Linked DNA regions of Methylococcus capsulatus. The protein of the gene in region 2 binds, or shares a complex with, the protein of the main gene of each other region. Links are inferred from orthologs where the notes say so. Each region holds a gene or a part of one and is shown on either strand. Other genes may lie near its edges.

Region 1 (5,113 bases), 1.6 Mb from region 2 along the record:
GGAAGCCAACGTCGAAACCGCCATCTGGGCCGGTATGGCCGAGCGCGAAATCGCCCAGGGCTGCGATATGTGCCATTACCAGCAGAACAAGTGCGACGGCTGCCATACCCGCCACACCTTCTCCGCCGCCGAGGCCCGCCAGCCCGAAGCTTGCGCGACCTGCCACAACGGGGTGGATCACAATGAGTGGGAGAACTACACGCTGTCCAAACACGGCACGGTTTACCAGACCCACAAGTCGACCTGGAACTTCGAGGTCCCGCTCAAGGACGCCCTGTCCAAAGGCGGCTATACCGCGCCGACCTGCCAGTACTGCCATTTCGAGTTCAACGGCGAGTTCTCGCACAACCTGGTGCGCAAAGTCCGCTGGGGCTTCAACCCCACGCCGGCCATCGCCGACAACCTGAAACATCCGTGGTTCGAAGGCCGCAAGGAAAACTGGAACGCCACCTGTGCCAACTGTCACAGCCCGAGCTTCGCCAGAAGCTACCTGGACGCGGCCGATAAGGGCACACTCGCAGGACTCAAGGTGGAACAGGAAGCCAGGCAGGTCGTCGAAGGGCTGTTCAAGGACGGTCTGCTGCCGGGCCAGAAGACCAACCGCCCAGTTCCCCCGGTACCGGAGAAGGATGCCCCCGGCGGGTTCTTCCAGCTGTTCTGGGCCAAGGGCAACAATCCCAGCCATGTGGAACGGGTCCATGCCGACATGTGGGAGCACGACCTGATCAAGCTCTACAAGGGCCTCGTCCACGGCAACCCTGGCGGATTCACTTACACCGAGGGCTGGTCCGAGCTGATGCGGGACTACGCAGTCATCATGGACGAAAACACCCGCTTGCGCGAGAAGGCCGGCAATACCGCCGGCGCCGGGGTCAAGCCGGCCGCCGGGAACGAAGGCTCGAACCTCCGCAATGTCCTGGGAGGACTGGCGCTGCTGGCAGGCATCGCCGTGCTGCTCTACCGGCGCAAACATTGATGGCGGACACCACGGGCCGGCCGATGCGGTTTCGGCTGGCCCGCCTCGCGGGTTTCGTTCTGGTGCTCACGGGCGGTGCGATTCTGCTGTACGATCGGTTCCGGCCGGCATTCAGTTATGAAGAATTACCGATTGCCGAGGCGGAACGTACTGCGCTGGAACCCGGCGGGGCTTTCCCCATCACGGCGCTGACTCGGTATAACCTGCGCCGGGGCGAAGCCTCGGTCCCGCTGACCGTGGCCGATTATCGCGACGGCCAGAACCAAAGTCATCGGGTGATCCTGTTTCCCGCGGACCGGCTGCGGCACGATTCATGGCGGGCCGCGGGCGATGCCATCGTCCGCCACACGAACGGGAACGCCCTGTTCCTGGCATGGTGGGACGACGCCCAGCGTATCCATTTTCTCAGCGGCCGCGACACCTGGCTCGACCGGCCGACCGCTGCCGCTTTCCCGGACGATGGAGAGCGGAGTTTATGGGGAAAGGTAGCGGGCGGATTTGCCACGGTCCCGGCATCGTCTCGGCGGCTGGCGCGCTGGCTGACCATGGAGGCGGACGCCGCCTTGGAGGAGATGAAGACCCAGCTGCCGGCAGAGCGTCCGGTTTACCTGCTCGTCTGCCTGGACGATCTGGCCCGCCTCGGCGAAATCGAGACGCTGGCCGGCATCCGTCTCCCATTCGAGGCGGCCCGCTTTCCTGGGGGAGAGCTGCACAGCCAGATCGCGGCGGTACAGCAGTGGGCCCGGCGGGACGTCGATCAGGCCAGCTATCTGGTCCAGCAGACGCCCGGAGCCGGCGTGCAGGCCTGGCGCATCACTACACCGCAAGGCCGGGATACGCTCCTGGCGCGACTGTTGCCTTTCACGACCTCTCTGACCAGACCGCTGACACAGGCACAGCCGGTCTACCAATCCGGCTGGGGTTCTCATATCACCATCTATGCACTGAACTTCGGCGAAGGTAAGATGTGACCCGCCCGGCAAGCCGCGCACTTCTCTAATCCTTGACCACCCAAGCCTTTGTCAGACGCCCCTCTTCGCGCCGAGGGCCTCGAGTGCATTCGGGGCGACCGGCTATTGTTTTCCGGCCTCAACCTGACCCTTTCACCCGGCCAACTGCTGCAGGTCGAAGGCGCCAACGGCGCCGGCAAGACCAGCCTGCTCCGCGTGCTGGCGGGACTGAGCCGTCCTGCCGATGGCGAGGTACGCTGGCGCGGCCTGGACATCCAGCGCAACCGCACGACCTATTTCGCCGCGATGGTTTACATGGGTCACGCTCCCGGACTCAAAGCGGAGCTGTCGCCGGTGGAAAATCTCAAGGTTTCCGCGGCACTCCGCGATCGGATGGTCGATGATGCGCGCATCGAAGACGCACTGGCCCGCGTCGGGCTGCGCGGCTTCGAGGACGTACCGGCGCGGGGGCTTTCCGCGGGCCAAAAGCAGCGCACGGCGCTTTGCCGCCTGCTGATCAACCCCGTGCCCCTGTGGATTCTCGATGAACCTTTCACCGCCCTGGACGTTCGGGGCATCGCCCTGGTACGTGAACTGCTGGAAATCCATCTGGCGAACGGCGGGATGGCGTTGATGACTTCGCACCACGCACTGGAAGTCCGGGGCGACTGCCGGAGCCTGCACCTGACATGAACGGGCTCGCCTCCGCCTTCCTCGCCATACTGCGGCGCGACCTGATGCTGGCTTTTCGCCATCGCGGCGAACTGGCCAATCCGCTACTGTTTTTTCTGATCGTCGTCACGCTCTACCCCCTGGGGGTCAGCCCTGAGCCCGAACTGCTGAGGAAGATCGCGCCTGGCGTGATCTGGATCGCGGCCCTCCTGGCTGCCCTGTTCTCGCTGGAAAACCTGTTCCGCAGCGATTTCGACGACGGCTCGCTGGAACAGATGCTGCTCAGTCCCCGACCTCTGTCGGTGCTGGTGATCGCCAAGGTGTTGGCGCACTGGCTGGTCAGCGGCCTGCCCATGCTGCTCCTGGCACCGCTCCTGGCGCTGCTGCTGGACATGCCCTCCAAAGCAGCGTGGGCGCTGGAAGCGACGCTCGCCATCGGCACACCGCTGCTGAGCCTGATCGGCGCAATCGGGGTGGCGCTCACGGTGGGCCTCAAGCGCGGCGGCATCCTGCTCACCCTGCTGATCCTTCCTCTCTACATCCCGGTGCTGATCTTCGCCACCAATGCCGTCGCCGCCGCCGGCGCCGGCATGCCGATCGAAGGACAGCTGTACTTCCTGGCGGCGCTGCTGGTGCTGGCACTGACACTCGCTCCGGTCGCTATCGCCGCCGCCCTGCGCATTAGCATGAGTTGAAGCCATGTGGACCTTCTTCCATAAACTCGCATCCCCCAAGTATTTCTACCGCATCAGCGGCAAGCTGATTCCCTGGCTGGGCACGATCACCGCCGTACTTTTCGTCTCCGGCCTGTACTTCGGCCTGTTCAAGGCGCCACCGGACTACCAGCAGGGCGAGAGTTACCGGATCATGTTCGTCCACGTGCCGGCGGCCTGGATGTCCCTGTTCATCTATACCTTCATGGCGGTGTTGTATGCCATCCATTTGATCTGGAACATCAAACTGGCCGACGTCATGGCCTCCAGCTCGGCGGCGATGGGCGCATCATTCACCTTCCTGGCCCTGGCGACCGGCTCGCTCTGGGGCAAACCCATGTGGGGGACGTGGTGGGTATGGGATGCGCGGCTGACTTCGGAGCTGATCCTGCTGTTCCTGTACCTGGGCTATATCGCCCTGGTCTCCGCCATCGAAGACAAGCGCACCGCCGCCCGCGCCGGGGGTCTCCTGATCCTGGTGGGGGTGGTCAACATCCCCATCATCCATTACTCGGTGGAATGGTGGAACACCCTGCATCAGGGGCCCACCGTCACCAAGCTGGACAAGCCCTCGATCCACCCCAGCATGTTGCTCCCGCTGCTGCTGATGGCGCTGGCGTTCCAGTGCTACTACTTCACCCTCGTGCTGGTCCGCGCCCGCACCGAATTGCTGGAGCGCGAACGCCGCAGCGCCTGGATAAAGGAGCTGTTCGGCTGAGTCAGAAGGCGATGGCCAGCCCCATCGTACCCAGATAGCTGGGCACATAGGCTCCCAAAGCGCCGGTGTAGCTCCCGAAGACCGCGATGCGGTCGTTCACCGTCCACTGGAAACCAGCGCCGATCGCATGCTCCTGCAGGTTCTTGACCGGCCCGACCGCTCCGGCATGCAGCGTACGCGGCAGGGCTGCGGCGTTCACATAACCCTGGATGAAGAGCGCGAAGTCGTCGACGATATCGCGCTGGAAGGCCCACTGAAGCGAAGGCAGGATGACCTCGGCGCCCCTGAAATCTTTCAGGCTCGCGAAACCGAAATTCCAGTTCAAGGCGATGTCCCATGGCAGGACATGATCCGCATTGAGCATCAGGGACCCCTGGGTGCCGTTGCTGAAGACGGGACTCCCCCAGGTGGTCTGCACGTAGGACTCCAGCCCCACCGAGTAGTTGAAATACCCGAGATCCCCCTGGTCGAGATGCACCTTGGTATCGAAGGTGATCGGCGAAAAGCCGGTGGCCGACTGGGGTGGCCCTTGCACGGTCAGCCCCTGGGTGAACAGGCGCAGTTCCACGTCGTCGGTCAGGCCGTAACGGAACAGGAATTCCCAGTTGTACTGTTTCACCGAATCCGAACTTGCCCCCTGCATCGTGAAAGGGCTCATTTCCAGATAGATACCGCCTTCGGGCAGCGTGTAAGACGAGTTGGGAAGATTGGCGAGATCGGGGCCTGGCTCCCGGACCGTCACCGCCCGAGGCGCCGGAGCCTTCCCTGCGGGCGCGGGCGCAGCCGTGGAGCTCGGCCTCGGCGGCCGGTCCGGTTCCGTACTGTGGACGTGTTCGCGATACCTTGCGGTGTGCCCGGTGGAACGGCCGAGAGCCGATGCGGACGAGGGAGACTGCACGCACGGCTCGACACCCTGCACCGCTGTGGCGGCCGGCAACATGAGCAGCCAGGCGAAAGCGACTCCCCGGCCCCGGCACACTCGCTTCGAGGCGCATCTGACGGATCCCATCCCTGCCCCTCCTCCCTTCAGGCTATGCTGGAGCCGGCAGGCCCGCCGGGGCTGGGCTCCGGCTAGTCATCGAGT
Region 2 (5,183 bases):
CTCCTTTTCTTCCAGGCTCTTGGGGTTGGAATTCATGTAGTCGGGGAAATATTCCACTCGCGGATTCTGTTCTCCGGCCAGCAATACCTTGTTGCCGTAGCCATCGAAAACGGGATTGCCCGACGCGTCCTTTTTCTGCGGCCGCAGATAGCGTTTGACAGTGGGGTCGGCACCGATGCCGCCATAGACGTGGCATTCGCTGCAGCGCACATCCTTGGCGGTATTGAACGCGACGTCCGTGGCCGCGGCGGTCTGTCCGGTGGATTTGCTCCTGGCCTCCACCCGCATCACCGGGAAGGGATTGACCCGGCCCTGGTCATCCATGTCGGTCAAAGGTATTCCCAGTGCCAGGAAGGCCTGGGTATCCGCCTCGCGGGTCGGGAACGCCTGCGGCGTGTTGGCCTGGTAAGGATTGTCCTTACCCGGCATGAGACCGCCCTTGAAATTATCCTTGTCGGCAGGGTTGCCGGTCATCCGGGTCTCGAACTTGCCGGTGAGATAGCCTTCGTCCGGCACCGAATTGCGGGCCAGGTACCAGGTCCAGTCGGCACCTTGCCCCCACATGTCGGGAAAGGCAGCGTTCAATATCTTGGTGATGGTGGGCGGCTCCTTCCACAAGGGCGAAACCGTCGGCGTTTTCTCGTCAACCGTCCAGAACGGCTCGTAGCCTGCCGTGGTCTCCCAGCCTTCCTGGGCCTCCCACATGTCGGTCTTCCTGATCTGGGCCTGGCCGAAGGAAGAATCGACCGGATAGTTCCGGCTGGTGCTGTTGATGGAATCGGCCCCGACGGGATCGGCGGGATTCACCGCAGCCGAATAGAAGAGTTCATAGGCGTCCGCCTCGACGTTCAAGGGCTGGCGCGCCTTGGTGTACGCGATGGCATTGAGATGGAAGAAACCGGGCCAGGGGTTGCCCGCATCCAGGTTCATGACGCCCTGCCCCATCGCCGCGCTGTGCGCGAAAGGGAGGACCACGACGTCGCCGGCCTTGCCCTCCAGCTCGCTGCCAAATTTGGGGGCCGCCTGCACCGAGGCCGCCGCGAGGGACGCCGCTGCCGGCGGAGCGGCCGGCGCCTGGCCGACGCTGACGGCTATCGAATCTTCGCATCGGCGCCCCAATGCGTCGGTCGCCACGAAGCGGACCCGATAAATGCCATGATCGCGGACGAAAGTCGCGTGTTCGCCGACCGAGCCGGATTGGGCCAGTGTGCCGGCAGGGAAACCCATGGCACCGCCGCCGAAATCCCACTCGTACTTGAACGGTAAGGCAGCCGGGTCCTTGGCTGTGGCGGTGGCTTCGAAATGGGTCTCCACGCCGACCTGGACCACAGTACCCTGCCCCGGACTGACGATGCTGCAGACAGGCACGCCGGCGCAGGATTTGGGCGCCCCCTTCACCGGCTTGATCGCCTCGGTGTCGCCGGACTGAACCCTCACCGCGCAAGGGACGCCCGCCAAGTCCTGGCGGCTGAGCGTCAACGCGAAACTGCCGCCCTGGCCGCTGCCCAGGCGCCGGCCATTGATGTCGTAGATCTCGATGGCGCCACTGCCGCCCTTGGCCTTGCCGGCGATCGTCAGGGTGCCGGCCTTGTCCGACCAGGCCGCTTTGGCGACCTTGATCTTGGCCGCGGCCGAGACCGCTTGCGGCGCCAGCGCCACGGCCAGTGCGAGCAGCGGAACTCCGAAGAGGCGCCGGGCAGGATGCGTCTCCGTAGCAGGATGAGGGGTATTCATGGTTCCTCCGGGATTCTTGTTGTCGTGTGCGGCGCCGTGGCAAAGACGCGCAGCCGTAACGGAACGTGCAACAATCGAGCCAGCCAAAATACTCCATCAAAACATGGACAAGGGTGATCACGATTCCGCCGATCGCGCGATTTCACTGACCATGTGAGTCATTACGCGCACGAGATCGCCGGCAAGTCTGAGCGAGACTGGAGCTTTCGGACTGCGGTATCTGACGCAGAACTCAGGGCAGATCACACACACTGGAAACGGTCGCGCCCGTCCGCTCGATCTCGGCAAGGCCCTTGCCACGCCGTCGTGGGCCGGCAAGAGGAAGCGGCGGCCCGATTTGTGCTTCATTCTTGGGCGTTCCAGCAAACGCTCAACTCCCGGCCCCACGGGAAAGGAACGGCGCCATCCGGCACCGTTCCATTTCTCCGGTAGCCGCTGAACTCGCCCTTGCCGTAACATATCGTGTCGATCCCAATCAGCCCTTCATCCGAGGCCTTCCTCAAGCACATGAATTTTCAAGAGTTCTTCCATATGGGTGGCTACGCCGTCTACGTGTGGACTTCCTATGGCCTGTGTTTCGCCGTACTCGCCTTCAACCTGATCGCTCCGCTGCGCCGGAAAAACGAACTGCTGAAAAGCCTTCGCCGCCAGTTGAAGCCGGAGTCCCGCCGATGATGACGCCGCGGCAAAGACGTATGATGTGGGTGGCTCTGATGGTGGCGGGCGTCTCCCTCGCCGCTTTCTTCGCCCTCACGGCGTTCCAGAAGAATCTCCTTTATTTCTACACGCCCTCCCAGATCGCCTCCGGCGAAGCCCCGAAGGGTTATCCGTTCCGCCTCGGCGGGCTGGTGGTCAAGGACAGCGTGAAGCGTGAACCGGACAGCCTGACCGTGCGCTTCGAGGTGTCCGACGGCCCAAACGCGGTACCGGTGCTCTATACCGGCATTCTTCCCGACCTGTTCCGGGAGGGCCAGGGCATCATCGCCGTGGGCCAGATCGACGATGGCGGCACTTTCCAGGCGACCGAGGTGCTGGCCAAGCACGATGAGAATTACATGCCGCCCGAAGTCGCCGAATCCCTGAAGAAGAACGGCCAGCTCCCCGCCGACTACTCGGAGTACCAGAAAAAATGATCGCCGAACTCGGCCACATCGCCCTGATCATGGCCCTGCTGATGGCCCTGCTGCAGGGCACCTTCCCGCTGCTGGGCGCTTCGCGGGGCGTGGACATCTGGATGAGCGTCGCGAAACCCGCCGGACGCGCGCAGTTCCTGTTTCTGCTGGCATCCTTCGGCGCCCTGACCGCCTGCTTCGTCAACAACGATTTTTCGGTGGAATACGTCGCCCGCAACTCGAACTCGGCCCTGCCGCTCTACTACCGCATTACCGCGGTATGGGGCTCGCATGAGGGGTCGATGCTGCTGTGGGCCACGATCCTCGGACTCTGGACGGCTGCGGTGACGGTGTTCAGCCGTAGCCTGTCGGACGACTTTCTGGCCCGGGTGCTGGGCGTCATGGGGCTGGTGAGCGTCGGCATCCTGCTGTTCATCCTGTTCACCTCGAACCCGTTCGAGCGGCTGGTGCCGGTGCCACCCGACGGCAACGACCTGAATCCGCTGCTGCAGGATTTCGGCATGACGGTGCATCCGCCCATGCTGTACATGGGCTACGTGGGACTGAGCGTAGCCTTCGCCTTCGCCATCGCCGCCCTGCTGGGCGGCTCGCTGGACTCGGCCTGGGCGCGCTGGTCACGGCCCTGGACCCTGGTGGCCTGGCTGTTCCTGACCGGCGGCATCATCCTCGGTTCCTGGTGGGCCTATTACGAACTGGGTTGGGGCGGCTGGTGGTTCTGGGACCCGGTGGAAAACGCCTCCTTCATGCCTTGGCTGGTCGCCACCGCGCTGATCCACTCACTGGCCGTCACCGAGAAGCGCGGCGCCTTCAAGGCCTGGACCGTGCTGCTGGCGATCTTCGCCTTTTCGCTGAGCCTGCTGGGTACCTTCCTGGTCCGCTCCGGCGTGCTGACTTCCGTGCACGCCTTCGCTTCCGACCCCACCCGCGGCCTGTTCATCCTGATCCTGCTGGCCATTGTGGTGGGCGGTTCGTTGCTGCTGTACACCCTGAAGGCGCCGGCCGTCCGCGATGTGGCGCGCTATAGCCTGGTGTCCAAGGAAAATCTGCTGCTGCTCAACAACATCCTGCTGGTGACCGCTTCCGGCAGCATCCTGCTCGGCACCCTTTATCCGCTGATCCTGGACGCGCTGAAGCTGGGCAAGATTTCGGTCGGCCCGCCGTATTTCGGCACGGTGTTCGCCCCGCTGATGGCGCCGATCTTCCTGCTCGCCGGTATCGGTCCGATGTTCGCCTGGCGGGAGAGCTCGATCGGGCGCGTGCTGCACCGGGTCCGCCACCTGTTCCCGGCGAGCTTCGCGGCCGGCATCGCGCTCGCCGCCCTGGTCTGGGACGAGGCCGATTTCAAGATGATGGCCGGGCTGGGCTGCGCGTTCTGGCTGGCGGCGAGCGCCTGCCTCAGCCTCTGGACCCGGATCCGGCTGCGCGACGGCTGGCTCGAAGGACTGCGCGCCCAGTCGCCCAGCGTCTACGGAATGACCGCCGCGCATCTCGGCATCGCGGTGTTCCTGGTGGGCGCCGTACTGTCCGACCGCCTGAGCCAGGAAAAGCTGGTGCGCATGGCGCCTGGCGACAGCGTGATGCTGGCCGGCTACACCTTCCACTTCCTCGGCACGGAGACCGTGCAGGGGCCGAACTTCTCGGCCCGGCAGGCCACTTTCCGGGTGGAGCGGAACGGCGAAAGCCTGGAACTCCGGCCCCAGAAGCGGAATTACAAGGTGCAGCGCAACATGATGACCGAAGCTGCGATAGACCCCGGTCTATCCCGCGATCTCTATGTCGCCCTCGGCGAGCCCCTGGACACGAATGCCTGGAGCGTGCGGCTCTACGTCAAACCGTTCATCCGCTGGATTTGGGCGGGCGGCCTATTCATGATCGCCGGGGGCATCCTCTCCGTCAGCGACCGGCGCTACCGCCTGCCGCTGCGCGAGGCCCGCGTCGCTCCCGGCCCCGCAGCGGCCCGTGCAACCTGATTCTTTATCGAACGCTACCCGACGGTGACATCACGCATGCGTTTCGCCATTCCTCTCGTCATTTTCCTCCTGCTGGTCGTGCTGCTGGGCGTGGGCCTGACCCTGGACCCGCGCGAAGTGCCTTCCCCTCTCATCGGCAAGCCGGCTCCGGCGTTCTCACTGCCGGAAGTGGCCGCGGCCGACCGCACTCTGAGCCTGGAGCAGCTCAAGGGCCAGGTGTTCCTGCTCAACGTGTGGGCGTCCTGGTGCGTCTCCTGCCGCCAGGAACATCCCGTGCTGGTGGACTTCGCCAAGCGCGGCATCGTCCCGATCTACGGCCTCAACTATAAAGACAGCCGCGACGACG

The links. The genes of interacting proteins can lie anywhere in the genome.
Region 1: the proteins of ccmE (region 2) and ccmB are in contact, whole or in part, in a solved structure (PDB 8CE8), measured with the Escherichia coli proteins. The link is inferred for Methylococcus capsulatus from one-to-one orthologs.

The regions. Positions count from the first base shown.
Region 1 is NZ_CP104311.1:2,030,403-2,035,515, reverse strand. The notes cover bases 1,576-4,454. They hold ccmB (heme exporter protein CcmB), read left to right. Parts: upstream 1,576-2,615; coding sequence 2,616-3,293; downstream 3,294-4,454. Other genes in these bases: N4J17_RS10140 (hypothetical protein), read right to left, coding at 4,031-4,454; N4J17_RS10145 (heme ABC transporter permease), read left to right, coding at 3,298-4,029; ccmA (cytochrome c biogenesis heme-transporting ATPase CcmA), read left to right, coding at 1,996-2,619; haoB (hydroxylamine oxidation protein HaoB), read left to right, coding at 1,576-1,947. Also shown: N4J17_RS10165 (multiheme c-type cytochrome), read left to right, coding at 1-976; more of haoB, read left to right, coding at 976-1,575; more of N4J17_RS10140, read right to left, coding at 4,455-4,771; N4J17_RS10135 (amidase), read right to left, coding at 5,101-5,113. UniProt on the Escherichia coli protein: Required for the export of heme to the periplasm for the biogenesis of c-type cytochromes.
Region 2 is NZ_CP104311.1:446,836-452,018, forward strand. What follows is about bases 1,188-4,136. They hold ccmE (cytochrome c maturation protein CcmE), read left to right. Parts: upstream 1,188-2,405; coding sequence 2,406-2,867; downstream 2,868-4,136. Other genes in these bases: N4J17_RS01995 (cytochrome c3 family protein), read right to left, coding at 1,188-1,734; ccmD (heme exporter protein CcmD), read left to right, coding at 2,242-2,409; N4J17_RS02010 (heme lyase CcmF/NrfE family subunit), read left to right, coding at 2,864-4,136. In the rest of the region: more of N4J17_RS01995, read right to left, coding at 1-1,187; more of N4J17_RS02010, read left to right, coding at 4,137-4,837; N4J17_RS02015 (DsbE family thiol:disulfide interchange protein), read left to right, coding at 4,874-5,183. UniProt on the Escherichia coli protein: Heme chaperone required for the biogenesis of c-type cytochromes. Transiently binds heme delivered by CcmC and transfers the heme to apo-cytochromes in a process facilitated by CcmF and CcmH.